3 regions of the Pseudomonas sp. 43A genome follow, and region 2 is predicted to be linked to each of the others. Evidence: predicted binding sites of a transcription regulator. Region 2 holds the regulator's gene; each other region holds the start of a gene.
The links. Region 2 encodes sigma-54, which starts transcription at its own class of promoters, with help from an activator protein. Its sites were predicted from a motif close to ANTGGCATNNANNTTGCTNT; they were not measured.

Region 1 (10,563 bases), 2.1 Mb from region 2:
TGGTGCGCGGCTTGTGCACGCGGCGGCACATTGCGATCGGTGCCCGGTTGCGGGCACGCGGCGCAGTCACCGAAGGCGAAGATGTTCTCGTCGCGGGTGGTTTGCAGCGTCGGCAACACTTGCAGTTGATTGATGCGGTTGGTTTCCAGGCCGTCGATGTCCTTGAGGAAACCCGGTGCGCGAATACCGGCAGCCCAGACTTTCAGGCTGGCCTTGATCTCATTGCCATCGGCCGTGATCAGGCTATCCGCCGTCACTTCACTGACCGAGGCGTTGGTCATGACATTGACCCCGAGCTTTTCCAGGGTCTTGTGCACCGGCCCGCTGATGCGCTCCGGCAGGGCCGGCAACACCCGTGGGCCGGCTTCGATCAGAGTGATGTGCATGTTTTCCGGTTTGATCCGGTCCAGACCATACGCCGCCAGTTCATGGGCGGCATTGTGCAGTTCTGCCGCCAGCTCGACGCCCGTGGCGCCAGCGCCGACGATCGCTACGCTGATCTGCTCGATCACATCGGTTTGCCCGGCGTGTGCACGCAGGTAGTGATTCAACAGTTGCTGGTGAAAGCGCTCGGCCTGTTTGCGGGTATCGAGGAACAGGCAGTGCTGCGCCGCGCCCTGAGTGCCAAAATCGTTGGTGGTGCTGCCGACGCTGATTACCAGCGAGTCGTATTGCACTTCACGCGCCGGGACGAGCTCTACGCCGTTTTCGTCGTAGGTGGCGGCCAGCTGGATTTTCTTCTGCGCGCGATCGAGCCCGCTCATGCGCCCCAGCTGGAACTCGAAGTGGTTCCATTTCGCCTGGGCAACATAGTTGAGTTCGTCTTCGGAAGAGTTCAGCGATCCGGCGGCCACTTCGTGCAGCAAGGGCTTCCAGATGTGCGTCAGATTGGCGTCGACCAGCATCACACTGGCCGTGCCGCGCTTGCCCAGGGTCTTACCCAGACGGGTAGCCAACTCCAGACCGCCGGCGCCGCCGCCGACAATAACAATACGATGGGACATAGGGATAGCTCGCAAGGTTTTTAAAGGAAATCGGTGCGGTTACCCAAGCGAGCGCCAAGCTGCTCATAGCGTCAGGTAACTGATAAATCGGCTCAACAGGCCCAGACCAATGGTCACTGCCAGCACCAGCACGAGGAGCATCCACGGCCGGAAAGGCCGGCGCTCGACTCGGTGTTGGGACAGTTGCAGGTACTCTTCGACATGTTTCTGGTCTTCGGGGTTCAGGCGGCTGGTCATATTTGCCTCGTCAGGTAGACGTTGCTGAATGGGCAGAAGCTACAGCGGTTTTTATCCGGGGTTGAACGCAGCATAGCCGCTGTCCGGAACCGGCTCGACGCTTATACGGTCTTCGAGGCGAATGATCCCGCTTTGTAACACCCGCGCGGTAATTCCGCCATGTCCGCGCACCGCTTGAAAGGTGCCGGGGCCGAGGTTGTTCTGCAGCCGTGCGCAGGGCTGACACCAGCCCGTGGTTTCGAATATTGCCTGACCGATGCGAAAGCGCCGACCCTTGAGACTAAACAAATTGATACCGCTGATAACGAGATTGCGCCGCAGATCTTCAGGCTTGACCGGCTGATCGTGTGTGCGTCCCATCAAAGCGCTGATCACCGCCAGATGTTCCCACTGGATCAGGGTCACCTGCCGCGCGTTACGCACACCGGGGCGGGCGTGGTCGCCGGTCAGTCCTGCTTCCAGTCGCGCCTCCACTGCATCGAGTTCGATCATCGGCCCACGGGATTCGGGGCGCACGCCAATCCAGCGCACACATCCGGTCTGCGGTACATCGGCGATCAATTGCTGAAGTGGTGTCACAGGCTGATTCCCACGTCAAAGACAATGCTGCGACCGAGGTTGCTGCGCAGGAAGTCCGGTGCATCCGGGTGGGCGAACAGTACGCGGGCGAAGGTCGGGCCGACCAGGGACAGCGAGCGCCAGCCCTGACGGAGATATTCGGTGGGCGGGGGGAAATGGCTGTTCAGATCCAGTACCTCACGTTTAAGACTGGCGAAGGCGATGATGTCCAGTTCGCCCAGATCCATGCCGCGTTCCTTGTAGTTGTGCGCTTTTTTGCGCAACGTCGGCGCCAGTCGCAGCAGAAATTCGTTAGCCGGAATCCGCTTGGGCTTGGCTTCGCGGCGCACCAACTGGCTGAGAGAAAAAGCGCTGCGACGTCGCTGCAACTCATCGCGCCATTCGTCGTTGAGCCGGCGTCCCTCGTCGAGCACGAAGAACACCTCGAAATTGGCATCGCGAAACAGCACGTCCGGCGGCTCGCCGGCCGGCGCGAATTCGTCGGCACGGTAGGGGATGTTCAGGCCTTGCAGCAGGCGCTGGCAGACCCAACGCTCACGCTCCCATTTGCGGGCATTGGACAGAAAGGCGTTGGCTTGCTCGGCCGCGATGGTCAGCAGGCGTAAATAATCTGAGTCATCCATAGGCCCAAGCTTAGCGTTCAAATGCGACAAGCAGAAAGCTTTGCTTGGCTGATGCTCATCGGGTGGCGGTGTAGACTGCGGCGAAGGACATCAACCCACAGATAAAGTGAGGGAATCATGATCGGTGCCGAACTGTTGTCCTCGGCGAGCCTGACGCTCGGCTGGCTGATTTATCTGCCGGTGCTGCTCTGGGCGATTGCGCGCGCGCCGTGGGTCGAGTTGTTCAGTGACAGCCGGCGTCAGCATCTGTTGTTCGGTACGGTATTCGCGTTGTTTCTGTTGTGGCTGGTGCGCAGGGATTTCGACACCGGCGTGTCCTATCACTTTATCGGCATGACCGCCGTGACATTGCTGCTGGATTGGCCGCTGGCAATTGTCGGAGGCCTGGTCGCACAGATCGGCCTGGTGCTACTGGGTCGTCAGGATCTGCTGGCGGTCGGGGTCAATGGCTCGCTGCTGATCCTGTTACCGGTGTTGATCACTGAATGTGTGGCGATCCTCGTCGAGCGCGCGCAGCCACGTAATCCGTTTGTTTATATCTTCTGCTCCGGATTCTTCGCTGCGGCGTTGTCCGCGCTGTTATGTCTGATCCTGAGCCTGACGCTGCTGTGGTACGACGGTCTCTTCGCCATGCCGGAGTGGCTGGAAGACTTCATCGGTTATCTGTGGCTGCTGCTGTTTCCCGAGGCCTTCATCAACGGCATGGTCGTCAGTGCACTGGTAGTGTTCTGCCCGGAATGGCTGGAGACGTTCAACCGCACGCGCTACCTTTCGGCGCCGTGGAAGGACGACGATCCCAAGTCTTGATCCATATCAAATCCGCCATGCGCGGGAAATTTCATGCTCGCACAAATCCCTCCAGGAGCAGCGGCATGAGTGTGTACGAGTGGGCAAGGCAGGAAACCCGGCAGAGTCTGGACATGGCGCAGGAAGTGGGCTTCGACCCGGGCTTGAGTTTGCGCGCCTTGCTCAGTGCAGTGGTGCAGCAGAGCAAGGCTGTGCGCAACGCCGAAGACCTGGCCGACGAGTTGCGTTTTCTCGCGGAAAATCTCGACGACGAACAGGACTACGGCTTTATGCGGCCCTGATCGGGATCAGTGGCGCGGATCGAAATCGCCGGAAAACAGTTCGTCCTCGGCATCCGGTGCGACCGGAATCTTGTGTTCTTCCGACGCCCAGGCGCCGAGGTCGATCAGTTTGCAGCGATCGGAGCAGAACGGACGGAATTTGTTCTCGGGGGTAAATTCCACGGGGGCGCCGCAGGTTGGGCATTCTACGGTTGGGATCTGGCTCATGCTTGGCCTCCGGATAAAGTCAGGTAAAAGTGATGCAGGCGCTCGACTTCACTGTGCAGCCAAGCGAGGTCGCGGTCGTTGACCACCACGTCGTCGGCGCGGCTCACACGGTCTTCGCGGCTCGACTGAGCCTTGAGAATCGCCTGAACCTGCTGCTCGCTGGTCTGGTCACGCTGCAAGGTACGTTCGATCTGCAATTGTTGCGGGGCGTCGATCACCAGGATGCGTTGGGTCATCGTGTATTGCCCGGATTCGATCAACAGCGGCGAAACCAGCATCGCGTAAGGCGATTTTGCCAGCGCAAGGTGATGAGCGATTTCCTCGGCGATCAACGGATGCAGCAGGGCTTCGAGCCAGCGGCGTTCTTCCGGCACTTCAAAGATCAGTTTGCGCAGGGCGGCGCGATCCAGCGTGCCATCGGCCAGCAGCACGCCGGGGCCGAAGTGTTCGGCAATCTTTGCCAGCGCCGGACGCCCCGGCTCTACCACCCAGCGCGCCGCGTGATCGGCATCCACCACGTGGATACCCAGGTCGATGAAGTGCTGGGCCGCCGCGCTTTTGCCGCTGCCGATGCCGCCGGTGAGGCCGAGAATCCAGGGTTTTTCCACAGGGGTATTCATTTCAAACCGACAAACTGCCAATAGAAGTCGGTTATTTGACCACCCCAGAGCAAGGCAATCCAGCCGGCAATGGCCAGATAGGGGCCGAAGGGGATCGGTGTCGAGGTTTTCTGTTCGCGCAGGCGTAGTAAAATCACCCCGATAATGGCTCCGACCAGTGATGACAACAGAATCGTCAGTGGCAGAATCTGCCAGCCACCCCACGCGCCGAGTAGCGCCAACAGCTTGAAATCACCGTGGCCGATGCCGTCCTTGCCGGTGAGCAGTTTGAACAGCCAGAACACTGACCACAGCGCCAGGTAACCGGCCACCGCGCCCCACAGCGCATCGTGCAACGACACGAACAAGCCGAAACTGTTGACGATCAACCCCAGCCACAACAACGGCAGCACCAGCACATCGGGCAGCAGTTGATGTTCGGTGTCGATCAGACTCATCGCCAGCAGACCCCAGGTAAGGACAATCAGCAGGCACGCCGGCCAGCCAAAGCCGAAATGCCAGGCCACGAATGCCGAGAGCAGAGCGCAGGCCAGTTCGGTCAGCGGATAACGTTTGCTGATAGGTGCAGCGCACGCGGAACAGCGCCCCCGCAGCCACAGATAACTGAGCAGCGGAATGTTTTCCCACGGACGGATCCGGTGGGTGCAGTGCGGGCATTCGGAGTGCGGCAGCATCAGGTTGTAGGTCGGCAGTGGCGTCTCGCCGGGCAAGCCGAGTACGTCGTGGGCCTGCTGGCGCCAATCGCGCTCGAGCATTTTCGGCAGACGCCAGATCAGCACGTTGAGAAAGCTGCCGACCACCAGACCCAGCAACAGGGCAGTGAAGACAAAGGCCAGCGGATACAGGGCAAACAGTTCGTCGATAAGCATGTCAGATCGCTGAGCCGAGTTGGAAAATCGGCAGATACATGGCCACCACCAGCCCGCCGACGATTACCCCCAGCACGACCATGATGAATGGCTCCATAAGGCTGGTAAGATTGTCGACCATGTTATCCACTTCCTCCTCGTAAAACCCCGCGACCTTGTCGAGCATTTCGTCCAGCGCGCCGGACTCTTCGCCAATCGCCGTCATCTGCACGGCCATGTTGGGGAAGACCCCGGTGCTGCGCATCGAGAAATTCAGCTGCATGCCGGTGGAGACGTCCTGGCGAATGCGCAGCACCGCGCGCTTGAACACAACGTTGCCTGTGGCGCCGGCCACCGAGTCGAGCGCTTCCACCAATGGCACACCGGCAGCAAACGTGGTCGACAGGGTTCGGGCAAAACGGGCGACCGCTGACTTGTACATCAGCGTGCCGACCAAGGGTAGTTTCAACAGCCAGGTGTCTTTGCGATCACGTAGCGCCTGGGAGGTTTTCAGTGCGTGACGAGTGCCGAAAATCGCCGCGACCAGCGCGCCAAGAATCGCCCACCACCATTGCTGCATGAATTCCGAAAGGCTGATCACCATCAGCGTGAAGGCCGGCAGCTCAGCACCGAAACCGGAAAAAACCGACTGAAACTGCGGCACCACTTTAACCAGCAGAATTCCGGTCACAACCGCTGCGACCAGCACCACGGCGGAGGGGTAAGTCATGGCTTTCTTGATCTTGGCCTTGAGCCGTTCGCTTTTTTCCTTATAAGTCGCGACCCGTTCGAGCAAGGTGTCGAGCGCGCCGGACTGCTCGCCGGCATCGACCAGGTTGCAATACAACTCGTCGAAATACTGCGGCTTCTTGCGCAGGGCTGTGGCAAAGCTGTTACCGGCCGCGACCTCCTGTTTGACCTCGTCGACCAGCTTGCGCATGGCCGGGTTTTCAAAGCCTTCGCCAATGATGTCGAACGACTGCAGCAGCGGCACACCTGCCTTCATCATGGTCGCCATTTGCCGGGTGAACAGAGCGATGTCCTGGGCCTTGATGCGTTTGCCAAAACTCAACAACGACGCGGATTTTTTGCGCACCTTGCCGGGATTGATCCCCTGTTTACGCAGTTGTGCCTTGATCAGCGCCGGGTTTTGTCCGCTCAGCTCACCGGTGACTTTGCTGCCTTTCCTGTCCGTACCTTCCCAGGCGTAGATACTGATTTTTGCTGCCTTGACCGCCATGTTCAGTCCTTGGTGACCCGGTTGATTTCTTCAAGGCTGGTGATGCCTTGCATGGCTTTGTGCAGCCCTGAGGTGCGCAAGTCGTCGAAGCCGTCGCGGCGCATTTGAATGTCGATTTCCAGCGAGTTGCCTTCGGCCATGATCAAGCGTTGCAACTCCGGTGTGTTTTTCACCACTTCATAAATCCCCACGCGTCCCTTGTAACCGCCGTTGCAGTGATCGCAACCGACCGGCTCGTAGATCGTGAAATGGCCGATGCGTTCCTCGGGGAAACCTTCCTTGATCAGGGTTTCGCGTGGGATCTCGATGGGCTTCTTGCAGTGGCTGCACAGCTTTCGCGCCAGGCGCTGAGCGATGATCAGGCTGACCGAGGTGGCGATGTTGAAGCCGGGGATGCCCATGTTGTGCAGGCGCGTCAGGGTTTCCGCGGCGCTGTTGGTGTGCAGGGTCGAGAGCACCAGATGACCAGTCTGCGCGGCTTTGATCGCGATCTCGGCGGTTTCCAGATCGCGGATCTCGCCGACCATGATCACGTCCGGGTCCTGCCGTAGAAACGAGCGCAGCGCCTGGGCAAAGTCGAGGCCCTGTTTGGGATTGACGTTGACCTGGTTGATGCCTTCCATGTTGATCTCCACCGGGTCTTCGGCGGTGGAAATGTTGATGTCGACGGTGTTGAGGATATTCAGGCCGGTGTACAGCGACACGGTTTTCCCCGAGCCGGTGGGGCCAGTGACCAGAATCATGCCTTGAGGCTGCTTGAGCGCGGCCATGTACAAGTCTTTCTGCACCGGCTCGTAGCCGAGCGCGTCGATGCCGATCTGTGCGCTGGACGGATCGAGGATCCGGATCACCACTTTTTCGCCCCACAGGGTTGGCAGGGTGTTGACCCGGAAATCGATCGACTTGCTCTTCGACAGGCGCATCTTGATCCGCCCGTCCTGCGGCTTGCGCCGCTCCGAAATATCGAGACTGGCCATGACCTTCAAACGTGCAGCGATCCGCCCGGCCAGTTGAATCGGCGGTTTGGCCACCTCGCGCAGGATGCCGTCGGTGCGCACTCGCACCCGGTAGTTCTTCTCGTAGGGCTCGAAGTGCAAATCGGAAGAACCGCTTTTGATCGCGTCGAGCAACATCTTGTGAACAAAACGCACCACCGGCGCATCGTCGGCGTCGAGTCCGCCAATCGTGTCTTGCTTGCTGTCATCGATGGATTCGACATCCAGGCCGTCAAGATCGACATCGGCCATGTCTTCCAGGCCACTGGCGTGGGTGTCGAAGAATTTCTCGATGGCGTCGGTGAGCTTGTCGTCCTCGACCAGAATGGCTTCGGTGCTTAGCCCAGTGCTGAACTGGATGTCGTTGATCGCTTGATGGTTGCTCGGGTCGGAAATCCCCACGAACAGCTTATTGCCGCGCCGCCACAAGGGCAGGGCGTGATGCTGGCGCACCAGTTTTTCGCTGACCAGCCCTTTGGGCTGCGTTTCTTTGTCCAGGCAATTGAGATCAAGGAAGGCCATGCCGAAGTGCTCGGAGGCGATCTCTGCGACCTGCCAGCTCTTGACCAGTTTGTTCTGCACCAGATAGCTGACCAGCGACAAGCGATTACGCTGAGCCTGTTGCCAGGCTTGCTGGGCACTCTTTTCTGTCAGCAGTTCGGCCTGCACCAATTGCTTGGCCAGACCGCTCAGAGCGATGTCATTCATGGGGATTCCGCACGCTTGCAGTTCATGACTTATAGCCTAGTCAAGTGACAGCGCCAAACACGGCCAGTGCAGGTGACAAAAAGTGTCAGATAGTGCGGTTGCAGGTTGTAGGAAATGGCGGTGTGCGCGCTTTGCGCCCAATGTGCGGGGCTTCGAAGGCATTGGCATGGCCTATGCTGCACCCCTTTCAGATCATGAGATTTCGACTCATGCATGGAGCGTGTCTATGAAAAAACAACAAGGTTTTACTCTGATCGAGCTGCTGATCGTGGTGGCGATCATCGGGATTCTGGCGACCATCGCCTTGCCGCAGTATTCCAAGTATCAGGCGCGGTCGAAGGTGACGGCGGGGCTGGCGGAAATCAGTGCGCTGAAGGTGCCGTTTGAAGACACCATCAATCAAGGTACAAATCCTACCCTGGCAATCGTGAAGGGGGATGCGGTGGCCACTACATCCAACTGTGCATTGTCGGCTACAGGTACCGCCGCTGACGGCGCGGGATCGATCGTGTGTACGATCGCCAATGCTCCGGCACCGGTGCTGGGTAAAACCATTACGCTGACTCGCTCTTCGGGCACCGGCGCTGGTGTCTGGAGCTGTGCTACCACGGTGGCACCGGATTATTCGCCAAAAGGCTGCACCGCCAGCGGTACATAAGTTGAATTTGTGCTGAACAGAATGCCCCGCAATGCGGGGCATTTTTCATTGCACAGCACATCACAAAAGCTTCAATAATTTCAGAGTCTTAGGAACTTTCCGAAAAACCGCAACTTGCATGTGAATATTGCGCAAGTCATGCAAATTGCATGATTTCGGAAATATCTATAATTGATAACTTATTGATTTATATGAACTTTATTCGAATAGAAAAGTTGGCACAGCGTTCGCAAATACCTTGGTAACCCTGCTGACAAGACAACCAGCAGACTTTCCAGAAAAACAGGAGTTACTCGTATGAAGAAGTTCGCTATCACTGCCGCTGCTGCTACCGCGCTGACCCTGACCATGGCTTCCGGTGCGTTTGCACAATCCACTCAGGCTACCCAGGCTCCAATGACTCTGGCTGCCGGTGAAATGACCAAGGCTAAAGAAACTACTTCCGATACCTGGATCACCACCAAAGTCAAAAGCGACCTGGTCACCGAAAAAGGCATCCCTGGCACTGACATCAAGGTAGAAACCAACAAAGGTGTTGTATCCCTGTCGTCGACTGTAGCTATCACCGAAGCTCAGAAAACCACCGCAGTGAACATCACCAAGAAAATCAAAGGCGTCAAAGCGGTCTCCGCTGACGGCCTGAAAGCCGAGTAAGGCATGACTTCTCGCCTGGACCGGGAGAAGACGCGACAGACGGGCCGAGCAATACGTCTGCCGCAACTTTAGAGTTCATGCGAACGGTCACACGGATGTGACCATTACAGGCCCCGCCACTTGTGTCGGGGCCTGTTCTATTTCAGGGGCGAAAGAATCGAAGGGCACCGCAAAACAACTGTGGGAGCGAGCTTGCTCGCGAAAGCGGTATGCCAGTCACAATGGATTTGACTGACCAGACGCCTTCGCGAGCAAGCTCGCTCCCACATGGGTAAGTGATTTGGATCAGTTTCCGCGTTTGCTGGTGATCTGCCGCAGGCGATTGCCTTCGAAGCGCAGGTATTGGTACATGCCGTTGCTCGGGCCGTAGCTCCATTCCTCGACCTGAAACTCTTCGCGACGATTGGCGCTGCGCTTGTAGCCGAGCACATCACGGCTGACCGGTTCGCCACACTTTTGCAGGACTTCGCTGGAGCGGTCGCCAAGGCTGATCAGTTGACTGCCGCAGCGCAGCGTATCGGATGCCAAGGTGTGGCTGGCCACGAAGGTCATTGCAATCAAGGCCAGCCACTGCAGTTTCATCATTCGGCATCCAGATGCATTTGCGTGACCACGCGGCCATCGCTCTCGGCTTCACCGAGATTGGCGTCGATGAAGTACACACGGTCGTCTGCCAGTTGGCCTTTATCGACCAGATAGTCCTTGATGCTGCTGGCGCGGTCCTGACCCAACTGACGCAACAGCACGTCGCTGCCACTCCAGAACTTGATCACGCCTTCGCGCATCTTCGCCGTACGTTCTTCCTTGCCCAGATCCTTCCATTCGGCCGGTGGCTGGGTTTTCAGACGGGTGCGGTAAATGCCTTCGAGCAGTGGACCTTTTTCGCTGTCTGGCACTTGCAGCAATGAAGCCTGGGCCGGGACCTTATCGCCGCGGCGCTGGAGCATCTTGTAGTAGTTGTATTGGTATTCACGTTCCAGACGCTGCTCGGCGAGCAACGGGCCATCGCTGCTCTGTGCGGCGGTGCCTTCGATTTCCAGGCGCAGGGCAGGACGTTCCTTCAACGCTTGCGACAGTTTGACCAGCGCCGCTTCGGCATCCT
Region 2 (10,563 bases):
GTTTCTCCCCGACCGAAGCAAGATCGGTCGTGGGTATTTGAGCCTGAACGGAATAAGTCGAAAAAACAGCTTCTATATGGCGTTCCTGAATCAATGTATTCATACCTTCCGGCAACATGGCCCCGGCCAGAAAAAGTACAAACGTCAGAAAGAACAAGGACGTCGAAAGGAGCGAGGTGAAACGATTGGGTTTTTCCATTGCAAGTTCAACTTGCTGGCCCAATATCGTATCGATGTCGTCACCCCAACTGCGTTCGGTGTGGTGGATTTTATAGGAGATGACACCCGGCTCGGATCTCGTGGACAGCAGCCACCTGATCGGGTCCATAGGTCCCGCGGCCTGTGGTGGAGTTGCTGCCGCGTAAAAAGTTATTTCCTGCTTTTCGGGAATGGACTTGTCGGGGAAATTAATCAGGTAGGTCCACGTAAGGCGAACCGCCACAGAAGTCATTTTCTTCGTTTCTGAGTAATGCAGAAACGAGTCCAGCGTTTCAAGGGTGCGCTTCTTTCCGTTCTTGAAAAATATTGAGCCCTTGAAAGCCGTCAGTGTGGAGTGATTCTGTCTGATCCGCTGGTCAAGGAGTGCATGAATATGCAAAAGCCATTCATGGTCAATATTGAAAATACCGTGCATCTCTCCTTCGATCGATTGTGGCTGGCCAAGTAGTCCAGAAATGAAACTGCTCAGTTTCTCGCGATCGACGGGCAGCGAAAGCAAGTTGCCATCGTCTGGCTCACTAATAACAATGCTGTAGGGGTCTGTTGTCACTGCGAAAAGTCCTTTTTCTCATGGAGCGATCATTGCTCGGGAATGTGCTACGGGCGATTACTGAAGCGAGCAGATGAGACGCACACTGTCCATGTTCATCGCCAAGGGCATCTGTTGTGGGATCAACTCAATCAACCGCCTTCATCGAAATAGTTGTTGATCAGCGCCACCAGCGAGTCCAGCGCTTCCTGTTCCTGATGGCCTTCGGTACTCAAATAGATCTTCGTGCCCTTGCCTGCGGCGAGCATCATCATCGCCATGATGCTTTTGCCATCAACGGTCGTTTCCGGCGTACGGCCCACTCTGATCGAGCAATCCGGAAACTGCCCGGCCACCCCGACGAACTTGGCCGATGCACGGGCATGCAGGCCCAGTTTGTTGATAATTTCGATTTCCAGAGCAGGCATCGCGGTGTGAATCCTTTAAGTGAGGTCGCGGTGGCGAACCTGGACGTTCTTCAGGGTTTTCTGCAGGGCCTGACCCAGGCGTTCGGTCAGGTAGACGGAGCGGTGATGCCCACCGGTGCAGCCAATGGCAATGGTGACATAGGCGCGGTTGCTGGCGGCAAAGCGCGGCAGCCATTTGTGCAGGTAGGTGAAAATGTCCTGGAACATTTCTTCGACCTCGGGCTGGGATGCCAGGTATTCGGCTACCGGTTCATCGAGACCGGATTGCGCGCGCAGTTCCGGCTTCCAGTACGGATTGGGCAGGCAGCGCACATCGAACACCAGATCCGCATCCACCGGCATGCCGCGCTTGAAGCCGAATGATTCGACCAGAAACGCCGTGCCCGGCTCCGGCTGGTTCAGCAGACGGAGCTTGATGGAGTCGCGCAGCTGATACAGGTTCAGATTGGTGGTGTTGATCTTCAGGTCCGCGAGGTCGGCAATCGGGCCGAGCAGGGCGGTTTCATCCTGGATCGCCTCGGCCAGGGAGCGGTTGGCATTGCTCAGCGGATGGCGACGGCGGGTTTCGGAAAAACGCTTGAGCAAGGTTTCTTCGTCGGCATCCAGATACAGGACGTCGCACTGGATGTGCTTGCTGCGCACATCTTCAAGCAGTTCGGGAAAGCGCGTCAGGTGGCTCGGCAGGTTGCGCGCATCGATCGATACGGCCACCAGCGGCTGCGCCAGTTCAGTGTGAATCAGCGCACGTTCGGCCAGTTCCGGCAGCAAGCCTGCCGGCAGGTTGTCGATGCAGTAGTAGCCGTTGTCCTCAAGGACATCCAATGCGGTACTTTTACCCGAGCCGGAACGGCCACTGACGATGATCAAGCGCATGATTACTGCCCGTTCTGCTCGTCCAGGACAACCTGATACAAGGCTTCGTTGCTCTGAGCGCTGCGCAGTTTTTCGCGTACATCCTTGCGATCGAGCATGCTGGCGATCTGACGCAGCAACTCCAGGTGCGCATCGGTTGCGGCTTCCGGGACAAGCAATACGAAAAGCAGGTCAACCGGGGCGCCGTCGATGGCGTCGAAATCGATCGGTGCATCAAGGTGCATCAGTGCACTGATGGGTGCTTCGCAACCCTTGAGGCGGCAATGGGGAATGGCGATGCCGTTACCAAAACCGGTGGAGCCGAGTTTTTCACGGGCAATCAATGCCTCGAAGACATCCTGCATGGCCAGATCCGGCACTTCTTTATGGATAAGGTTGGCAATTTGTTCGAGGGCTTTCTTTTTACTGCCGCCCGGCACGTTCACCAGGGAACGGCCGGGGGTCAGGATGTTTTCAAGTCGGATCATGGGTTAGGGGTGTTAACGACCGGTCGCGCCCTGGAGGAGGCTCTGGGTCTTTTCCTTATGCTTTTTGAGTTGGCGATCCAGCTTGTCGGTGAGTGAGTCGATCGCAGCGTACATATCAGTATCTTCTGCGTTGGCGACCACTTCGCTGCCGGGAATATGCAAGGTGGCTTCGATTTTCTGCTTCAGCTTTTCGACGCACATCGTGACTTGCACGTTGGTGATCTTGTCGAAATGTCGCTCCAGTCGTTGGAGTTTTTCCTCGATATAGGAACGCAGAGGTTGGGTCACTTCCAGTTGGTGTCCACTGATGTTGACTTGCATACAGCTTCTCCTTCGTTGCCAGTGCATAAAGCGGCAGGCTGGATAGCCTGCCACTGGAACGCTGTAACGTGGCTTACATCAACCGCTTGCGTTCGCTCGAAGGCGCGATCCCGAGGGATTCGCGGTACTTGGCGACGGTGCGGCGAGCCACCTGAATGCCTTGTGCTTCCAGTAAACCAGCGATCTTGCTGTCACTCAACGGCTTTTTCTGATTTTCCGCGGCAACCAGTTTTTTGATGATCGCGCGAATCGCCGTGGACGAGCATTCGCCGCCTTCAGAGGTGCTGACGTGGCTGGAGAAAAAGTATTTCAGTTCATAAATACCGCGCGGGGTATGCATGAATTTCTGCGTGGTCACCCGGGAAATCGTCGATTCGTGCATGCCCACGGCTTCGGCGATGTCATGCAGCACCAGCGGTTTCATGGCTTCGTCGCCGTACTCCAGAAAACCGCGCTGATGCTCGACGATCTGGGTGGCTACTTTCATCAGGGTTTCGTTGCGGCTCTGCAGGCTCTTGATGAACCAGCGAGCTTCCTGCAACTGATTGCGCATGAAAGTGTTGTCGGCGCTGGTGTCGGCGCGACGGACAAAACCGGCGTACTGGGCGTTGACGCGCAGGCGCGGCACCGATTCCTGGTTCAGCTCGACCAGCCAGCGCTCGTTGTCCTTGCGTACGATGACGTCAGGGACGACGTATTCGGCTTCAGTGGACTCGATCTGTGAGCCCGGACGCGGATTGAGGCTTTGCACCAGCTCGATGACCTGGCGCAACTCGTCTTCCTTGAGCTTCATGCGCCGCATCAACTGGCTGTAGTCGCGGCCGCCCAGCAGGTCGATGTAATCGCTGACCAGACGCTTGGCTTCAGCCAGCCAAGGCGTCTTGGCTGGCAGCTGGCGCAATTGCAGCAGCAGGCACTCGCCAAGGTTGCGGGCGCCGATGCCGGCCGGTTCAAACTGCTGGATGCGGTGCAGAACGGCTTCGATTTCGTCCAGTTCGATGTCCAGTTCCGGATCGAACGCTTCGAGGATTTCTTCGAGGGTTTCGTCCAGGTAGCCCTGATTGTTGATGCAGTCGATCAGGGTCACGGCGATCAGGCGATCAGTGTCGGACATCGGCGCGAGGTTCAGTTGCCACAGCAGGTGGCTTTGCAGGCTCTCGCCAGCGGAGGTGCGGGTGGTGAAGTCCCACTCGTCATCATCGCTGCTGGGCAGGCTGCTGGCGCTGGTCTGGTAAACGTCTTCCCAGGCCGTGTCGACCGGAAGCTCGTTGGGGATGCGTTCGTTCCATTCGCCGTCCTCGAGGTTGTCCACCGTCGGGGCGGTTTCCTGATAGGAGGGTTCCTGGATTTCGGTGGGTTTCTGTTCGGCGTTGTCGGCCATCGGATCGGAATTGTCGAAGTCGTCGCCTTCTTCCTGGCGTTCGAGCATCGGATTGGATTCCAGAGCCTCCTGGATTTCCTGTTGCAGATCCAGGGTCGACAATTGGAGCAGGCGGATGGCCTGTTGCAGCTGCGGTGTCATCGTCAGCTGCTGGCCCATTCTCAAGACTAGCGATGGTTTCATGGCAGGGGCTTAACACCTTATTCGCCGGCGCTATGCGCCATCCACTACAGGGCGCCGGGGCGCCAAACTTAAGCAAATTATATGCCTGAAACTGAAGTGTTTGCCTAGAGCGCTGTAACAATTAAAGCGTATTAAATCCTGCTTGAATCGAAACAGCGCCCGGGCGGCGCACCGGGCACTGTTACGCTTACAGGCGGAACTCGTGACCCAGATACACTTCCTTGACCAGATCGTTGGCCAGGATGGTTTCTGCATCGCCTTCAGCAATGAGCTGGCCATCGTTGACGATGTACGCGGTTTCGCAGATGTCCAGCGTCTCACGGACGTTGTGGTCGGTGATCAATACACCGATGCCCTTGGCCTTGAGGTGGTGGATGATCTGCTTGATGTCGCCGACCGAAATCGGGTCGACACCGGCGAACGGTTCGTCGAGCAGGATGAATTTCGGTGCCGTTGCCAGCGCGCGAGCGATTTCCACCCGGCGGCGTTCACCACCGGAAAGGCTCATGCCGAGGTTGTCGCGGATGTGGCTGATGTGGAATTCCTGCAGCAGGCTTTCCAGCTCCTTGCGGCGACCGGCCTTGTCGAGTTCCTGACGGGTCTCGAGGATGGCCATGATGTTGTCGGCCACCGACAGTTTGCGGAAGATCGACGCTTCTTGCGGCAGATAGCCGATGCCGGCCTTTGCACGGCCGTGCATTGGCTGATGGCTGACGTCCAGATCATCGATCAGTACGCGGCCCTGATCGGCCTGCACCAGGCCAACGATCATGTAGAAGCACGTGGTCTTGCCGGCACCGTTCGGGCCGAGCAGACCGACGATCTGGCCGCTGTCGATCGACAGGCTGACATCACGCACGACCTGGCGGCTTTTATAGGCCTTGGCCAGGTGCTGAGCTTTCAGAGTTGCCATTACTGGGTTTTCTCGTCGGTTTTCTTCTTCGGCTGGATCACCATGTCGATGCGCGGACGCGTCTCGGTGACCTTGCTGCCGGTAGCGCGGCCGGCGCTGGCCAGTTTCTTCACGGTGTCATAGACGATTTTCTCGCCCTGAGTGACGTTGCCGTCTTTGTCGACGACCTTGGCCTTGTCGATCAGTACGACGCGGTTTTGCTGGGCATGGTATTGAATCGTCACGCCGTAGCCTTGAACCGGTTTGGTATCGCCCTGGGTTTGCAACTGCTCGAAGTAAGCCAGGTTGCCCACGGAGGTCACTACGTCGATATCGCCATTCGGTGCGCGAGTCATGGTGACGGTGTTGCCTTTAACGATCATCGAGCCCTGGGTGATGATCACATCACCCTTATAGGTAGCGATGCCGTTCTTGTCATCCAGTTGGGCGTCGTCGGCCTGAATGCGGATAGGTTGCTGCTGATCGTTCGGCAGAGCCCAGGCGCTCACGCTTCCCAGTGCTGCGCCCAGACTGAGCAAAATAGGGAGGGTTTTAACGAGCCTCATACTGTCCTCTTACGTTCGATAGCAGGTGTATCCTGCTTTCCTTCAGGTACGCTTTCATTCCAACGCCAGTCGATACACCGCCAGCGCCGTCGATTCTAACGGGTTGCTCGGTCTGCGCATATTCCTGCTGCGGGAACACGGTCATGCGAGTGGAAGTGATCAGGATGTCACGCTTCTTTTCATCGGTGCGCGCAACGCGTACCGAGTCGATCAGTTCGACTTCGGTACCGCCTGAGTTCACTTCACCGCGCTCACTGGTCACGTGCCACGGAAATTCCGTTCCGCGATACATGTTCAGGTCGGGTTTGGTCACGAGCGTGACGTCGGTTGCCTTCACGTGCTCGGCTTTTTCGGAGGTCATTTCATACTGCACCTTGCCATCCGGCAGGTATTGCAGGGTATGCGTGTTGGTTGCATACCAGTCGATAGGTGTTTCCACCGAGGTGGCCGGTGGTTTGTCGAGAAAGCGTTCCGGGCTGATATTCCAATAGCCGACCGCTGCGAAAATCGCAGCGATGCAGCCGAACAGCAGGAAGTTACGAAATTTTTTGCTGAACATGGTTTGGCTCACAGGTACGCGGCGTTGGCCGCATCGAGGCGGCCCTGGGCGCGCAGGATCAATTCACAGAATTCGCGGGCGGCACCTTCGCCCCCGCGAGCCTGGGTAACGCCATGGGCGTGTTCGCGGACGAAATCGGCAGCGTTGGCCACGGCCATGCCCAGACCGACCCGGCGGATCACTGGCAGGTCGGGCAGGTCGTCACCGAGATAGGCGACCTGTTCATAGCTTAGGCCCAGTTGCTCAAGCAGGCCGTCGAGAACGACCAATTTGTCTTCGCGTCCCTGAAACAGGTGCGGGATGCCGAGGTTTTTCGCCCGGCGTTCGACCACTGGCGTCTTGCGGCCACTGATGATGGCGGTCTGTACGCCAGCGTTCATCAGCATCTTGATGCCCTGACCATCGAGGGTGTTGAAGGTCTTGAATTCGCTGCCGTCTTCAAGGAAGTACAGGCGACCGTCGGTGAGAACGCCGTCGACGTCGAACACCGCCAGTTTGATCGCTTTGCCGCGTTGCAGCAGATCGTTGCTCATTACATCACTCCTGCGCGCAGCAGATCGGAGAGGTTGAAGGCGCCGACCGGGCGATCATCTTCATCCACAACGACCAGTGCGTTGATTCGGTGGTCTTCCATGATTTTCAGGGCTTCGGCGGCAAGCATTTCGGGCCGGGCAGTCTTGCCGTGGGCCGTCATCACCTGGTCGATAGTGGCGCTACGGATATCAATGCTGCGATCCAGGGTCCGGCGCAAATCGCCGTCGGTGAAGATCCCGGCCAGTTTGCCATCGGCTTCGAGGATGACGGTCATGCCCAGACCTTTGCGGGTCATTTCCATCAGCGCGTCCTTGAGCAGCGTACCGCGTTGTACTTGCGGCAACTCCTGTCCGGCGTGCATGACGTTTTCCACTTTCAACAGCAGGCGACGGCCAAGGGCGCCACCCGGATGGGAAAAGGCAAAATCTTCTGCGGTAAAGCCGCGGGCTTCCAGCAGCGCCACGGCCAGCGCATCCCCCATGACCAGGGCCGCAGTGGTCGACGAGGTCGGCGCCAGGTTCAGCGGGCAAGCCTCATGCTCGACGTGAACGTTGAGATTGACCTCGGCAGCCTTGGCCAGCGGCGATTGCGGGTTGCCGGTGACGCTGATCAGCTGGATGCCCAGGCGTTTGATCAGCGGCAGCAGGGTGACGATTTCGTTGGTCGAGCCGGAGTTCGACAGAGCGAGGATCACGTCATCACGGGTGATCATGCCCATGTCGCCATGACTGGCTTCGGCCGGGTGCACGAAAAAAGCCGGGGTGCCGGTGCTGGCCAGGGTCGCGGCAATCTTGTTGCCGATGTGCCCGGATTTGCCCATGCCGACCACGACTACACGGCCTTTGCTGGCCAGAATCATCTCGCAAGCGCGTACGAAATCGGCGTCGATATGGGGCAGCAAGCCTTGTACGGCCTCCACTTCGAGTTGGATGGTGCGTTGTGCCGATTGAATCAGGTCGCTGGATTGGCTCATGTCAGAAATCGTATAGCCCGATGAAAAGGCGGCGATTATAGCGGTTATGTTGCAAAGCCTCACGCAAGTTCGTCGTGCTTTGTCATTCCTCGTTACCAAAACCCGGAAAAATACCCCGCAGACCTGTCATATCGCCGAATACCGGCAGGCACAAGCCTTGGGCGCTTGGCCTTTGCAGTGATATAGTTCGCCGCCAGTTCGGCCTGCCCGGGATGTACGTGCTTTTTAAATAAAGCCAGGCGTCCGAGTGAGAGGCTGCATCGCAAGGAGTTTAGATGAGTGCCGATAACGCCTACGCGGTCGAGCTGAAGGGAGTCTCCTTCAAGCGCGGTGCGCGCAGCATTTTCAATAACGTCGATATTCGCATCCCGCGCGGCAAGGTCACCGGTATCATGGGACCTTCCGGGTGCGGCAAGACCACGCTGTTGCGGTTGATGGGCGCCCAGTTGCGCCCGGCCAGCGGCGAAGTCTGGGTCAACGGTCAGAACCTGCCGGCGCTGTCGCGCAGCGATCTGTTCGATGCGCGCAAGCACATGGGTGTGCTGTTTCAGAGCGGTGCGCTGTTCACCGATCTCGATGTCTTCGAGAACGTCGCCTTTCCCCTGCGCGTTCATACCGAGTTGCCGGAAGAAATGATCCGCGACATCGTCCTGCTCAAATTGCAGGCGGTAGGTTTGCGCGGTGCCATCGAGCTGATGCCGGACGAGCTGTCCGGCGGCATGAAGCGTCGCGTGGCGCTGGCCCGGGCCATTGCGCTGGATCCGCAGATCCTCATGTACGACGAGCCGTTCGTCGGCCAGGACCCGATCGCCATGGGCGTGCTGGTGCGCCTGATCCGCCTGCTTAACGATGCGCTGGGGATCACCAGTATCGTCGTCTCCCATGATCTGGCCGAAACCGCGAGCATCGCCGACTACATCTATGTGGTGGGTGATGGTCAGGTATTGGGGCAGGGCACGCCGGACGAATTGATGAATTCGGACGAGCCGCGTATCCGTCAGTTCATGACCGGCGATCCCGATGGTCCGGTGCCGTACCATTTTCCAGCGACGGATTACCGCGCAGATCTTCTGAGGAAGCGCTGATGCGCAGAATTTCATTAATAGAACGCGTGCGCCGGTTCGGCGAAGCGGCGATCGATGCCGTTGCGGTGTTTGGTCGGGCCACGTTGTTCCTGTTTCATGCCCTGCTGGGGCGTGGCGGGATCAGTGGCGGGTTCGGTCTGCTGGTCAAGCAGTTGCATTCGGTCGGCGTCATGTCGCTGGTGATCATCGTGGTCTCCGGTATCTTTATCGGCATGGTGCTGGCGTTGCAGGGCTTCAGCATTCTGTCGAGCTACGGTTCGGAGCAGGCGGTGGGGCAGATGGTTGCGCTGACGCTGCTGCGTGAGCTCGGCCCGGTGGTGACAGCGCTGTTGTTCGCCGGTCGTGCCGGTTCGGCGCTGACCGCAGAAATCGGCAACATGAAGTCCACCGAACAGCTTTCCAGCCTGGAAATGATCGGTGTCGATCCGCTCAAATACATTATTGCCCCGCGCCTATGGGCCGGTTTCATTTCTCTGCCGGTGCTGGCGATGATTTTCAGCGTGGTGGGTATCTGGGGCGGTTCGTGGGTGGCTGTCGACTGGCTGGGTGTGTATGAAGGCTCTTATTGGGCGAACATGCAGAACAGCGTTAATTTCACCAGTGATGTGGTCAATGGCGTGATCAAAAGTATTGTTTTCGCCTTTGTCGTGACCTGGATTGCCGTATTCCAAGGCTATGACTGTGAGCCCACTTCCGAGGGCATCAGTCGAGCCACCACCAAGACCGTGGTGTTTGCCTCGCTGGCAGTGCTCGGCCTGGACTTTATTCTGACTGCTTTGATGTTTGGAGATTTCTGATGCAAAACCGCACCCTGGAAATCGGTGTCGGCCTGTTCCTGCTGGCAGGGATACTGGCTTTGTTGCTGCTTGCCTTGCGCGTCAGTGGCCTGTCTCCGACGTCGACCACCGATACCTATAAACTCTACGCCTACTTCGACAATATCGCTGGTTTGACGGTCAGAGCCAAAGTGACCATGGCCGGTGTAACCATCGGCAAGGTCACGGCCATCGATCTGGATCGCGACAGCTTCACCGGTCGGGTGACCCTGCAAGTGGACAAAAAAGTCGACAATCTGCCGACCGACTCCACAGCGTCTATCCTGACCGCTGGTCTGCTGGGCGAGAAGTACATCGGTATCAGCGTCGGTGGGGAAGACAAGCCGCTGAAGGATGGCGGAACCATTCACGACACGCAGTCGTCTCTGGTACTGGAAGACCTGATAGGTAAATTCCTGCTCAATACCGTTAGCAAAGACGCCAAATGAGGAGCTTTTGAATGATCTCTACCTTGCGACGTGGCCTGTTGGTGTTGCTCGCGGCATTGCCGCTGATGGCTAACGCTGCGACTCAATCCGCGCATGATCTGGTTCAGGACACCACCAACCGGATGCTTGCCGACCTGTCGGCCAACAAAGAGAAGTACAAGCAGGATCCGCAGGATTTCTACACTGCTCTGAACACCATCGTAGGTCCGGTGGTAGATGCTGAAGGCATTTCCAAAAGCATCATGACGGTCAAATATTCGCGCAAGGCCACGCCGGCGCAGATGCAGAC
Region 3 (10,563 bases), 1.4 Mb from region 2:
GTGGACCGTTACGTAACCGTCGCGCTGGCGACACTTGCGCAAGCCAATAGCCAGGGTCTGCGTGTGCTCAAACAGCGCACCTACGCTGAATTGTCCGATGGCCGCATTGTACTTGTCGGGGTTGACCCGGAAACTGGGCTCTTTCGCGCCAGATTGCCCAGTGAGTTGTCGCCCTCCGGCCCGGTACTGCTGCGTGATACTGACAGCGGCTTCTGGAGCGTACGTGAGGTCTCGAGTTCAACCACTCGAGTGCAGGTCAGAAAATACCTTCCCGAGGCAACTGATCAACACGCGGATGACTTTATCTCGCGCTTTGGGGACAGCGACGCAGCTGAAGCAGAACTCAAACGGATTGAGCTTGGGTATTCTCAATTGGATCGCGAAATCAGCGCTTGGGAAGCCCTCTACAAAGACAAAAACAGAAATAGTCACCAGCAGCGATTGGCGATCGGGGCCAAGGTGCGTGATCTGTACAAATGGCAAGGCGAGCCATCGGAAAAAGTCTATCGCGATGGTCAGTTCGTTGGCTTCGATTTGAATCTGCACGTGGGCAATAGAACAGACCAGTTGCCCGTCGACTTTCTTTCCTTGACGCGGCTCGACTCCATCGTTTCTCTTCGCCTTGAAGGGCAAATAGAAATAATCGGCAATCTGCTGTTGAGTTTTCCTCATGTCGAAATTTTAAAAATTCATCGGTACGGCGTCTCCCGTTTACCTGCCGGAATCGAGACGCTCACCCATCTGCGAGCCCTGCACGTAGAAGGGATGACATTTTCTGCAAATGATGTCGACCTGCTTGGCAGGCTGACCCGGCTGCAGGAACTGGCCATCTCTCACAGTACTCTGGCCTTCCCGTTTTCAGTACGCGGTATGACTGAATTGAGGAAACTCAGTCTCACTTCGGCAAAACTGACTGAGCTGCCTGTCGGACTTTCGCAAGCGGACGGCCCGACCCGCCTGGAAGTGCTTGACCTGTCCGGGAACCATCAATTGGGTGTCGCGCCCTCAGTGTCAGGGATGTCCGAACTACGGGTGCTGGACCTATCGTTTACGGGGATAAGGCAATTGCCGGCAGGGCTTGGTACCGATAATGGTCCGTTGCGACTTGAGGAATTGACGCTCTCCTACAACTCGCTTGGCGAGGCTCCCTCTCTCGAAGGAATGGCAGCGTTACAGGTGGTCAACTTGCACAATAATCGAATAAGCAGGTTCCCGGAGGGGATCACTTCTGATGTTCCAAAACGCATTTTGGGTCTGCAGGAGAACAGAATTCAGGTAATCCCCGAAACCATTGAACTCAGAGACGGGATCCGTCTTGAACGTAATCCGATTACCGACCCCGCATCTTTACGGCGACTGGTCGCGGCACGCCGACAAACAGGGGCTGATATCTGGTTGGGAGATATTGAGATTGATCTGGGAGTCAATCGTTGGCTGCATGATGTTCCACAGGCGCAACACCAGGAAAAGGGTGCCGTTTGGAGTTCATTAGAAATGAACCAGACAAACTCTTTGCTGATGGCAAGAATCGAAAGTTTATCGCGCACGCCAGAATTCAGGGTTGAGCGTCAGATTTTGCAGCGTCGAGTCTGGAGTTTTCTGGAACACATGCAACAGGCCAGCCCAGGTGAACAAGGGCGGTTGCTTGCTATTGCGAGAACTGAAACCAGTCCCGGAAAAATGCTGGATAAGCTGGAGGATGAAATAAGCAAATCTGACCCGACCTGGCAAAACCAGCCTTCGCATCATTTGCCAAAGCGACCTCGACTCGAATGATTCGATGCCGGGTGCGATGTAAAAGCGGGAATCCCTGACCTGCCTGTATCAGGGTTCCCAAAACGGGGGGACTTCGCTAGCAGCGTCGGTCCGGTGTAAAGAGGGAACCCCCGGCCTGCCTGTACCAAGGATCCCAAAACGGTGGGCGCATCGCGTTGCGGTGTGCGCCCGGTATAAAGAGGGGAATCCCCGGCCTGCCTGTACCAAGGTCCCCGAAACGGGTGGTGAATCGAATCACCTGTAAGAGGTATTGCAGGGGGCGTGCCAGGTTTTAATCTGCTGAAACAAAAAAGCTGATCAGAGACATCAAAGCCCCGTAATTCGGGGCTTTCATGTTCTTGGACAGTGGGTTTTTTGGTTTTTTCAGGAAGGAGTGTGGCGATGCAGCTGTGCGCGATCGCGGGTCATTGTGCATTGATGCGGTGCACGGGGGGCCCTCACCTCTAACCCTCTCCCAGAGGGAGAGGGGACTGACCGAGTTGCCTGGTCAAATTACGCCGACCTGAGATACCGAGCCGAACTCAAGCCTCGAAGTCACCTGAAATCGGCTCCCTTTCCCCTCTCCCCCTTGGGGAGAGGGCTGGGGTGAGGGGGATCGATCCTGAGTACACAACCATCCTCAAGCGAACAAGGTTTTAACCCTCATCCCCTTCATCATCATCCCCACCATCAACCTTCATCCCCAATTCCTTGATCTTGCGCGTCAGGGTATTACGCCCCCAACCCAGCAACACCGCTGCATCACGCCGGCGCCCGGCGGTGTGCTTCAGCGCTGTCTCGATCATGATCCGTTCAAATGCCGGCACTGCGCTGTCGAGCAAACTCGACTGGCCGCGCGCCAAGGCCTGATCGGCCCACTGACGCAGCGCCTGCTCCCAGTTGGTCACCGGTGCCGAGTCCTGCGGCAGGTTCAGGAGTTCTGGCGGCAGGTCGCTGATGTGCACCTCGCGTCCGGACGCCATCACGGTGATCCAGCGGCAAGTGTTCTCCAACTGCCGCACGTTGCCGCCCCACGGCAGGTTCTTCAGGTATTCCTCGGTCTCGCTTTTCAGCAGTTTTGGCTCGACAGCCAGTTCCTGCGCGGCGCGGCTGAGGAAGTGCTTGGCCAGGGTCGGGATGTCTTCACGACGGTCCGACAGGCGTGGGATGTGGATGCGGATTACGTTGAGGCGGTGGAACAAGTCCTCACGGAATTTTCCGGCGTGCACCAGGGTTTCCAGATTCTGGTGGGTCGCGGCGATGATCCGCACATCGACCTTGACCGGCACGTGCCCGCCGACGCGGTAGAACTCGCCATCCGCCAGAACGCGCAGCAAGCGGGTTTGCGTATCCGCCGGCATGTCGCCGATTTCATCGAGGAACAGTGTGCCGCCGTCAGCCTGTTCAAAGCGGCCGCGACGCAGGTTCGCCGCGCCGGTGAACGCGCCTTTCTCATGGCCGAACAGCTCGGACTCCATCAGATCTTTTGGGATTGCCGCCATGTTCAGCGCGATGAACGGCGAGGCCGCGCGCGGGCTGTGCCGGTGCAATGCGTGGGCGACCAGTTCTTTACCGGTACCGGATTCGCCGTTGATCAGCACGGTGATGTTGGAGTGGCTCAAGCGGCCGATGGCGCGAAACACTTCCTGCATCGCCGGCGCTTCGCCGATGATTTCCGGGGTGCGGGTCAGCGCCGGTACGACTTCCAGGCCTTGCTGCTCTTGCGCGTGCTGATTCGCGCGTTTGACCAGCGACACCGCTTCATCGACGTCAAACGGCTTGGGCAGGTATTCGAACGCGCCGCCCTGATACGAGGCGACAGCGCTGTCCAGATCGGAGTGAGCGGTCATGATGATGACCGGCAGCCGTGGGTGTTGCTCGCGAATTCGCGCCAGCAGATCCAGCCCACTGGCACCCGGCATGCGGATGTCGGAAATGATCACGTCGGGCTGCTGACGGGCCAGGCGACTCATCACGCCATCAGCGCTGTCGAAGCTCTGGGTGGTCATGCCTTCCTGCTGCAGCGCCTTTTCCAGCACCCAACGGATAGAACGGTCGTCATCGACGATCCACACGGTTTCACTACGGCTCATGTCGATGTGGCTCCTTGTTCCAGTGGCAGAAAGATCGAGAAGGTGGTGTGGCCTGGATGGCTGTCACACTCGATCAGGCCCTGGTGCTGGCTGATGATGTTCTGAGTAATGGCCAGGCCGAGTCCGGTACCGTCCGGACGTCCGCTGACCATCGGAAAGAAAATGGTTTCCTGAAGTTCCGCCGGGATCCCCGGGCCGTTGTCGATGATTTCGATCTTGGTCACCAGGCGATGGCGGACATGGCCAATGGTGAACTGGCGCATGGTCCGGCTGCGCAGGCTGATACGGCCAAGGCGCAGCTCGTTCTGGCTGCTGATTGCCTGCATCGCGTTGCGCACGATGTTCAATACCGCCTGAATCATTTGTTCGCGGTCGATCAATACGTCGGGAATGCTCGGGTCGTAATCGCGCACCAAGGTGATGCAGCCCTGGCTTTCGGCTTCGACCAGTTGGCAGACACGCTCCAGCACTTCGTGGACGTTGCACATGGCCAGCGACGGCAACTTGTTCGAGCCGAGCATGCGGTCGACCAGATTGCGCAGGCGATCGGCCTCTTCAATGATCACATTGGTGTAATCGCGCAGGCTGTCTTCCGGCAGTTCACGGGCCAGCAATTGCGCGGCGCCGCGGATGCCGCCGAGGGGGTTCTTGATCTCGTGGGCGAGGCCGCGTACCAGCATCTTGCTGGTTTCCTGCTTGGACAGCTGCGCTTCTTCCTTGGTGATCCGCAGCAAGCGGTCACGCGGATGGACTTCCAGCAGGAGCATGGTCGCGCCGTTGCTGAGGATCGGCGTCACCGCGTAATCCACGGTCAACGTCTGGCCGGTGAGGGCGGTGAGCATCGCTTCACGTTTGGTAAACGGGTGCGCCTGCTCTACCGCTTGGCGCAACGAATTCAGCGCTTCAGTGGATTCAGTGAACAGCTCGCTGATGAACTGCCCATGGCTGCGCTGCCCGCTGATGGCGAGCAGCATCTCCGCCGCCGGGTTCATGTACTCAAGGCGCAATTCGGCGTCGAGCAGGATGGTGGCGGTGGTCAGGTTGTCGAGCAGCAAACGGTGGATTGCGTCGCTAATGGTCATCGGAGCCTCTTTTGGGGGCGGAGCGTGCGCAACAAGCAAGCGTCGGTATCGGGAAAATGCAAAAACCAAACCAAGGCTCCGAAAAGAAGCGCTTAACCCGTGAAACAGGCGTTTTACGCTCGTTTGCGTGGCACAGGGCCAGCTCTCGCGGGTAGTTTCGAACCAAAATGGGTTGGAATGTGAGTACGGTGCAGGCTAATGCACCAATATAGTGCGCAAAGCTGAATGGCGTTAGAAGAAACGCAGGAAGGGGTTTTTCGGCTCGGGCGGTTTGTCTTTCATCGGGCATTCCGGACGGACGCCGTAATCGTCGGTGGTGCACGGTTTGACCTGGCGTTTCTGTGCGAGGGAGATGCGCAGCATGTGGAAAGGCTGGTTGGCAGTGCGTTCCACCGTCCGCCCTTCGGCATCGAGGATTTCCACCGAAAGGTTGTGGCTGCCACGATCAATGTTATTTAGCGGGAAGACCGGGCTCAGTCCCGGTTCGCCGGTGGCTTGGCCATCCAGCAGCAGTCTGTAACGATGACCTTTTTGCAGGCCCGGTTCGCTGGTGACGCTGACGATGATTTCGCCGGCGCTGCTGCGAATGGTTGCATCGGGTTCGGGCACCAGAATGCGCAGCATGTCGTAGTGGAACAGCGGTTGTTCCGCGGATTTTTTCGCGGTGGTGATCGGCGCGGCGGCGGCGGGGTTGGCGGACATGCGATTGCTGGTGGCGACCGGCACTCGCTTGGCGTTGCCGCGCGGTTGGTCGGTATAGACGCGATTGCCTTGCGCGTCGGTATAAGTGAAGACCTCGGCTGAGGCTTGCAGCGACATCAGCGCCGACAGGAGGAACAACCACGCGCGGATCATGGCTTGTGCACTCGCTGCACGCTGAGGGCGACTGGCGGGCTTTGCTGGATGATCGTCTGCCCGTCGATCACTTGCACGGCGAGACGATGTTCGCCGCGATCCACGTTCACCAGTTGCAGGATCGGCACGTTGCTCGGCTGACCGTAGGGTTCATCGTCCAATACCAGTCTTAATTGATGCGGTGGCCGCAGGCGCGGTTTGATCAGCACGTTGACGGTGAACGTGCCGTTATTGGCGCGCAGGGCTTCTTCGGTGGGCAGGCCGGCGAGTTCCAGAATCTCATAGGCATCATTGCGTGCCGGCTGGCGATTGTCAGATTCGGGTGCGGCTGGTGCGTTGGGTGTTTGCGGCTCGACGCGATTGAGCGGCGGCAACTCCACCGGCTGCGCCTTTACGCCGTCCGGCGAGTGATCGCTGTAGACAGTGTTGCCGTTGGCATCGGTGTACTTATAGATCTGCGCGGCAGCGGGCAGGGCGATCAGCAGCAGAATGTAGAGAAAGGTGCGACCCATGACATCGACCGGGATTGAAAACGATGGGGTGCAGCATAGGCCAGACGCGGCGGTTGGCCCAACTCGGTAAGCATCTGGCAACGCCCTCACCCTAACCCTCTCCCAGAGGGAGAGGGGATTGACCGGGTTGCTCTCACAAATTTCACCGACCTGAAATTGCCATGTGAACTCAGGTTCTGAAAAGCATGGAGATCAGTTCCCTCTCCCTCTGGGCGGTCCGACGTTTCGGGAGGGCTAGGGTGAGGGTTTTTTTTGATCTGCAATAAAAAAGGCCTCCCGAAGGAGGCCTCTTTCACTCACGCCGCGTAGCGCAGCGCTACCGGATCAGCAGCTGTAGTACAGCTCATATTCCAGTGGGTGTACGAAGGTACGAACCTTGATTTCTTCTTCGGATTTCAGCGCGATGTAAGCGTCGATGAAGTCGTCGGAGAACACGCCGCCCTTGGTCAGGAACGCACGGCCTTTATCCAGCTCTTCCAGAGCTTCTTTCAGGCTGCCGCAAACTTGCGGGATCTCTTTCGCCTCTTCAGGCGGCAGGTCGTACAGGTTTTTGTCGGCAGCGTCGCCTGGGTGGATCTTGTTCTGGATACCGTCCAGGCCGGCCATCAGCAGTGCTGCGAAAGCCAGGTACGGGTTGGCAGCCGGATCCGGGAAACGCGCTTCGATACGACGGCCACGTGGGCTGTTGACGTAAGGAATACGGATCGACGCGGAACGGTTGCGAGCCGAGTAGGCCAGCATCACCGGCGCTTCGAAACCTGGCACCAGACGCTTGTAGGAGTTGGTGGCCGGGTTGGTGAAGCCGTTCAGAGCCTTACCGTGCTTGATGATACCGCCGATGAAGTACAGAGCGGTTTCGGACAGGCCGGCATAGCCTTCGCCAGCGAAGGTGTTCTTGCCATCTTTGGCGATGGACATGTGCACGTGCATACCCGAACCGTTGTCACCGTACAGTGGCTTCGGCATGAAGGTAGCGGTGCGGCCGTAGGCGTCAGCCACGTTGTGGACAACGTATTTCAGCGTCTGAACTTCGTCAGCTTTTTTCACCAGGGTGTTGAACTTGACACCGATTTCGTTCTGACCGGCAGTTGCCACTTCGTGGTGGTGAACTTCAACGGTCTGGCCCATTTCTTCCAGTGCGTTGCACATGGCAGTACGGATTTCGTGATCGTGGTCGAACGGCGGAACCGGGAAGTAACCACCTTTGATACCTGGACGGTGGCCTTTGTTGCCGCCTTCGATGTCCTGGTCGGACATCCACGAACCTTGTTCGGAGTAGATCTTGAACATCGAACCGGAGATGTCTGACTTGAACTTCACTTCGTCGAAGATGAAGAACTCAGGCTCTGGACCGGCGAAGACGGTGTCACCGATACCGGTGGTCTTCAGGTATTCCTCGGCACGGTGAGCAATGGCGCGCGGGTCGCGATCGTAGCCTTGCATGGTCGACGGTTCGATGATGTCGCACACCAGGATCAGGGTGGCGTCTTCGGTGAACGGGTCGAGCACGGCAGTTTCGTCGTCCGGCAGCAGGATCATGTCGGAGGCTTCAATGCCTTTCCAGCCAGCGATGGAGGAACCGTCGAACATCTTGCCGACTTCGAAGAAGTCGTCTTCCAGCGCATCGCGAGCCGGCATGGTCACGTGGTGCTGAGTGCCTTTGGTGTCCGTGAAGCGCAGATCAATCCACTTGACGTCATGATCTTTGATGAGTTGAACCGACTTCGACATAGTGTCCTCCGGGTGAATTAGGGCTGGTAGTGGATGCCCTTAATAGTGGTGATGCCGGCGCGAATACTCTGCCAAGGCAACCTGCCTCACAAGGGAGCAAATTGCATGCCAGTGCCCCAGCATGGGTTTTTTGCCCCAAATTCACGCTTATTAAGGTGCAAAGCGTCTTAAAGCAGAAAATATCGCCCTTTAATGTAGCGTCATAATCTGCAAATGACCTGTTTTGGTGCATGGAAAACCTTCTGCACATTAACTGGTTAAACCTTGAGCAATTTCCGCTATAATCCGCGCCCCCCTTTTTCGGCTGGCCGTTCGCGCGCTGTTTTCATGAAACTAATCGTAAAAGTCTTCCCCGAGATCACCATCAAAAGCCGACCTGTCCGGACGAAATTCATCCGCCAGTTGGCCAAGAACATCCGCACCGTGCTCCGCGACTTGGACCCGGCCGTGGTGGTGAACGGTGTGTGGGACAATCTCGAGCTGGAAACCCGCATTACCGACGCCAAAGCCTTGAAAGAGATGGGTGAGCGCCTGACCTGCATGCCGGGCATCGCGCACTTTCTGCAGATCGACGAGTACCCGCTGGGCGACTTCGACGACATCACCGAGAAGTGCAAACAGCACTACGGCGCTGCACTGGCCGGGAAGATTTTCTCGGTGCGTTGCAAGCGTGCCGGCAAGCACACCTTCAGCTCGATGGACGTTGAAAAATACGTTGGCAGCAAGCTGCGTCGTGAGTGCGGTGCCGCCGGTATCGACCTGAAAGCGCCGGAAATCGAAGTCCGTATCGAAGTTCGCGACAAACGGTTGTTTGTGATCCACAGCCAGCACAACGGCATCGGCGGCTATCCGCTGGGTGCGTTGGAGCAGACGCTGGTATTGATGTCCGGCGGCTTTGACTCGACCGTTGCGGCCTACCAGATCATTCGTCGCGGCCTGATGACGCACTTCTGCTTCTTCAATCTCGGCGGTCGTGCCCACGAACTGGGCGTGATGGAAGTCGCGCATTTCATCTGGAAGAAGTACGGCAGCTCGCAACGCGTGCTATTTGTCAGTGTTCCGTTCGAAGAAGTGTTGGGCGAAATTCTCGGCAAAGTCGATAACAGTCATATGGGCGTCGTATTGAAGCGTATGATGTTGCGCGCGGCGTCCAACATCGCAGACCGCCTGCAGATCGAGGCGCTGGTCACTGGCGAGGCGATCTCCCAGGTTTCGAGCCAGACCCTGCCGAACCTGTCGGTGATCGATTGTGTGACCGACAAGCTGGTCCTGCGTCCGCTGATCGTGGCGCACAAGCAGGACATCATCGACACGGCCAACGAGATTGGCACCGCCGATTTCGCCCGGCACATGCCGGAGTACTGTGGGGTCATTTCGGTCAATCCGAAGACTGCCGCCAAACGCGGTCGCGTTGAGCACGAAGAGAAAGAATTCGACATGGCGGTGCTCGAGCGTGCGCTCGAAAACGCCAAACTGGTGCCGATCGATCGGGTGATCGACGAATTGGGCCAGGACGTACAGATTGAAGAAGTCAGCGAAGCACTGGCCGGCCAGATCGTGATCGACATCCGTCACCCGGATGCCGCCGAGGATGAGCCGCTGGAACTCGCTGGCGTAGAAGTACAGACGATGCCGTTCTACGCAGTGAACGCTCGTTTCAAGGAGCTGGATCCGACTCGCCAGTACCTGCTGTATTGCGACAAAGGCGTGATGAGTCGCCTGCATGCTCACCATTTGCTCAGTGAGGGGCATGCCAATGTGCGCGTTTATCGACCGAGCTAAGTGCCCGGGGCTGTTTGCCTGTGGCCTGCGTCACCGGCCCCCCGACACCGCCGTCAAGCTGTAACGGCCATGCCGGACACTACTGCTAATCGCTGCCAAGACTTGTCAGCAAACCGAATCCTCTGATCGAGATACACAAGTGATCGAAAATCTACGCAACATCGCCATCATTGCCCACGTTGACCATGGTAAAACCACCCTGGTAGACAAACTCCTGCGTCAATCCGGCACTCTGGAGCGCAACGAGCTCAACGACGAGCGCGTGATGGACTCCAACGACCAGGAAAAAGAGCGCGGTATTACCATTCTGGCGAAAAACACCGCCATCAACTGGAACGGCTACCACATCAACATCGTGGACACCCCGGGCCACGCCGACTTCGGCGGCGAAGTTGAACGCGTAATGTCGATGGTTGACTCCGTTCTGCTGCTGGTTGACGCTCAAGACGGCCCTATGCCGCAAACCCGTTTCGTGACCAAGAAGGCTTTCGAAGCCGGCCTGCGTCCAATCGTGGTGATCAACAAGGTTGACCGTCCAGGCGCGCGTCCGGACTGGGTTCTGGACCAGATCTTCGACCTGTTCGACAACCTCGGTGCTACCGAAGAACAACTGGACTTCCAGGTTGTTTACGCCTCGGCCCTGAACGGCATTGCCGGTCTGGATCACACCGCCATGGCGGAAGACATGACCCCGCTGTACCAAGCGGTAGTCGACCACGTTCCGCCTCCGGCTGTTGACCGTGACGGCGCGTT

Region 1: HUW52_RS06085 (pilin) is a predicted target of sigma-54. The motif match lies at 8,310-8,329, and genes of this name have one in related genera.
Region 3: glnA (glutamate--ammonia ligase) is a predicted target of sigma-54. The motif match lies at 8,122-8,141, and genes of this name have one in related genera.

The regions. Positions count from the first base shown of each region.
Region 1 is NZ_CP054880.1:1,365,360-1,375,922, forward strand. Features, by position in the region: gene HUW52_RS06030 (NAD(P)/FAD-dependent oxidoreductase) at 1-1,004, opposite strand, end outside; gene HUW52_RS06035 (DUF3094 domain-containing protein) at 1,068-1,241, opposite strand; gene HUW52_RS06040 (MOSC domain-containing protein) at 1,293-1,820, opposite strand; gene HUW52_RS06045 (DUF1780 domain-containing protein) at 1,817-2,443, opposite strand; gene HUW52_RS06050 (energy-coupling factor ABC transporter permease) at 2,561-3,250, shown strand; gene HUW52_RS06055 (hypothetical protein) at 3,316-3,531, shown strand; gene yacG (DNA gyrase inhibitor YacG) at 3,538-3,738, opposite strand; gene coaE (dephospho-CoA kinase) at 3,735-4,358, opposite strand; gene HUW52_RS06070 (A24 family peptidase) at 4,355-5,227, opposite strand; gene HUW52_RS06075 (type II secretion system F family protein) at 5,229-6,446, opposite strand; gene pilB (type IV-A pilus assembly ATPase PilB) at 6,449-8,149, opposite strand; gene HUW52_RS06085 (pilin) at 8,376-8,807, shown strand; gene HUW52_RS06090 (BON domain-containing protein) at 9,105-9,461, shown strand; gene HUW52_RS06095 (DUF2845 domain-containing protein) at 9,747-10,043, opposite strand; gene HUW52_RS06100 (DUF748 domain-containing protein) at 10,043-10,563, opposite strand, start outside.
Region 2 is NZ_CP054880.1:6,090,393-6,100,955, reverse strand. Features, by position in the region: gene HUW52_RS26945 (hypothetical protein) at 1-769, opposite strand, end outside; gene HUW52_RS26940 (HPr family phosphocarrier protein) at 901-1,176, opposite strand; gene rapZ (RNase adapter RapZ) at 1,192-2,049, opposite strand; gene ptsN (PTS IIA-like nitrogen regulatory protein PtsN) at 2,052-2,516, opposite strand; gene hpf (ribosome hibernation-promoting factor, HPF/YfiA family) at 2,529-2,837, opposite strand; gene HUW52_RS26920 (RNA polymerase factor sigma-54) at 2,911-4,401, opposite strand; gene lptB (LPS export ABC transporter ATP-binding protein) at 4,589-5,314, opposite strand; gene lptA (lipopolysaccharide transport periplasmic protein LptA) at 5,314-5,859, opposite strand; gene lptC (LPS export ABC transporter periplasmic protein LptC) at 5,846-6,418, opposite strand; gene HUW52_RS26900 (HAD family hydrolase) at 6,427-6,951, opposite strand; gene HUW52_RS26895 (KpsF/GutQ family sugar-phosphate isomerase) at 6,951-7,925, opposite strand; gene HUW52_RS26890 (ATP-binding cassette domain-containing protein) at 8,201-9,010, shown strand; gene mlaE (lipid asymmetry maintenance ABC transporter permease subunit MlaE) at 9,010-9,807, shown strand; gene mlaD (outer membrane lipid asymmetry maintenance protein MlaD) at 9,807-10,274, shown strand; gene HUW52_RS26875 (phospholipid-binding protein MlaC) at 10,286-10,563, shown strand, end outside.
Region 3 is NZ_CP054880.1:655,977-666,539, forward strand. Features, by position in the region: gene HUW52_RS02890 (leucine-rich repeat domain-containing protein) at 1-1,776, shown strand, start outside; gene ntrC (nitrogen regulation protein NR(I)) at 2,412-3,848, opposite strand; gene glnL (nitrogen regulation protein NR(II)) at 3,845-4,930, opposite strand; gene HUW52_RS02905 (DUF4124 domain-containing protein) at 5,162-5,785, opposite strand; gene HUW52_RS02910 (DUF4124 domain-containing protein) at 5,782-6,297, opposite strand; gene glnA (glutamate--ammonia ligase) at 6,622-8,028, opposite strand; gene thiI (tRNA uracil 4-sulfurtransferase ThiI) at 8,356-9,810, shown strand; gene typA (translational GTPase TypA) at 9,950-10,563, shown strand, end outside.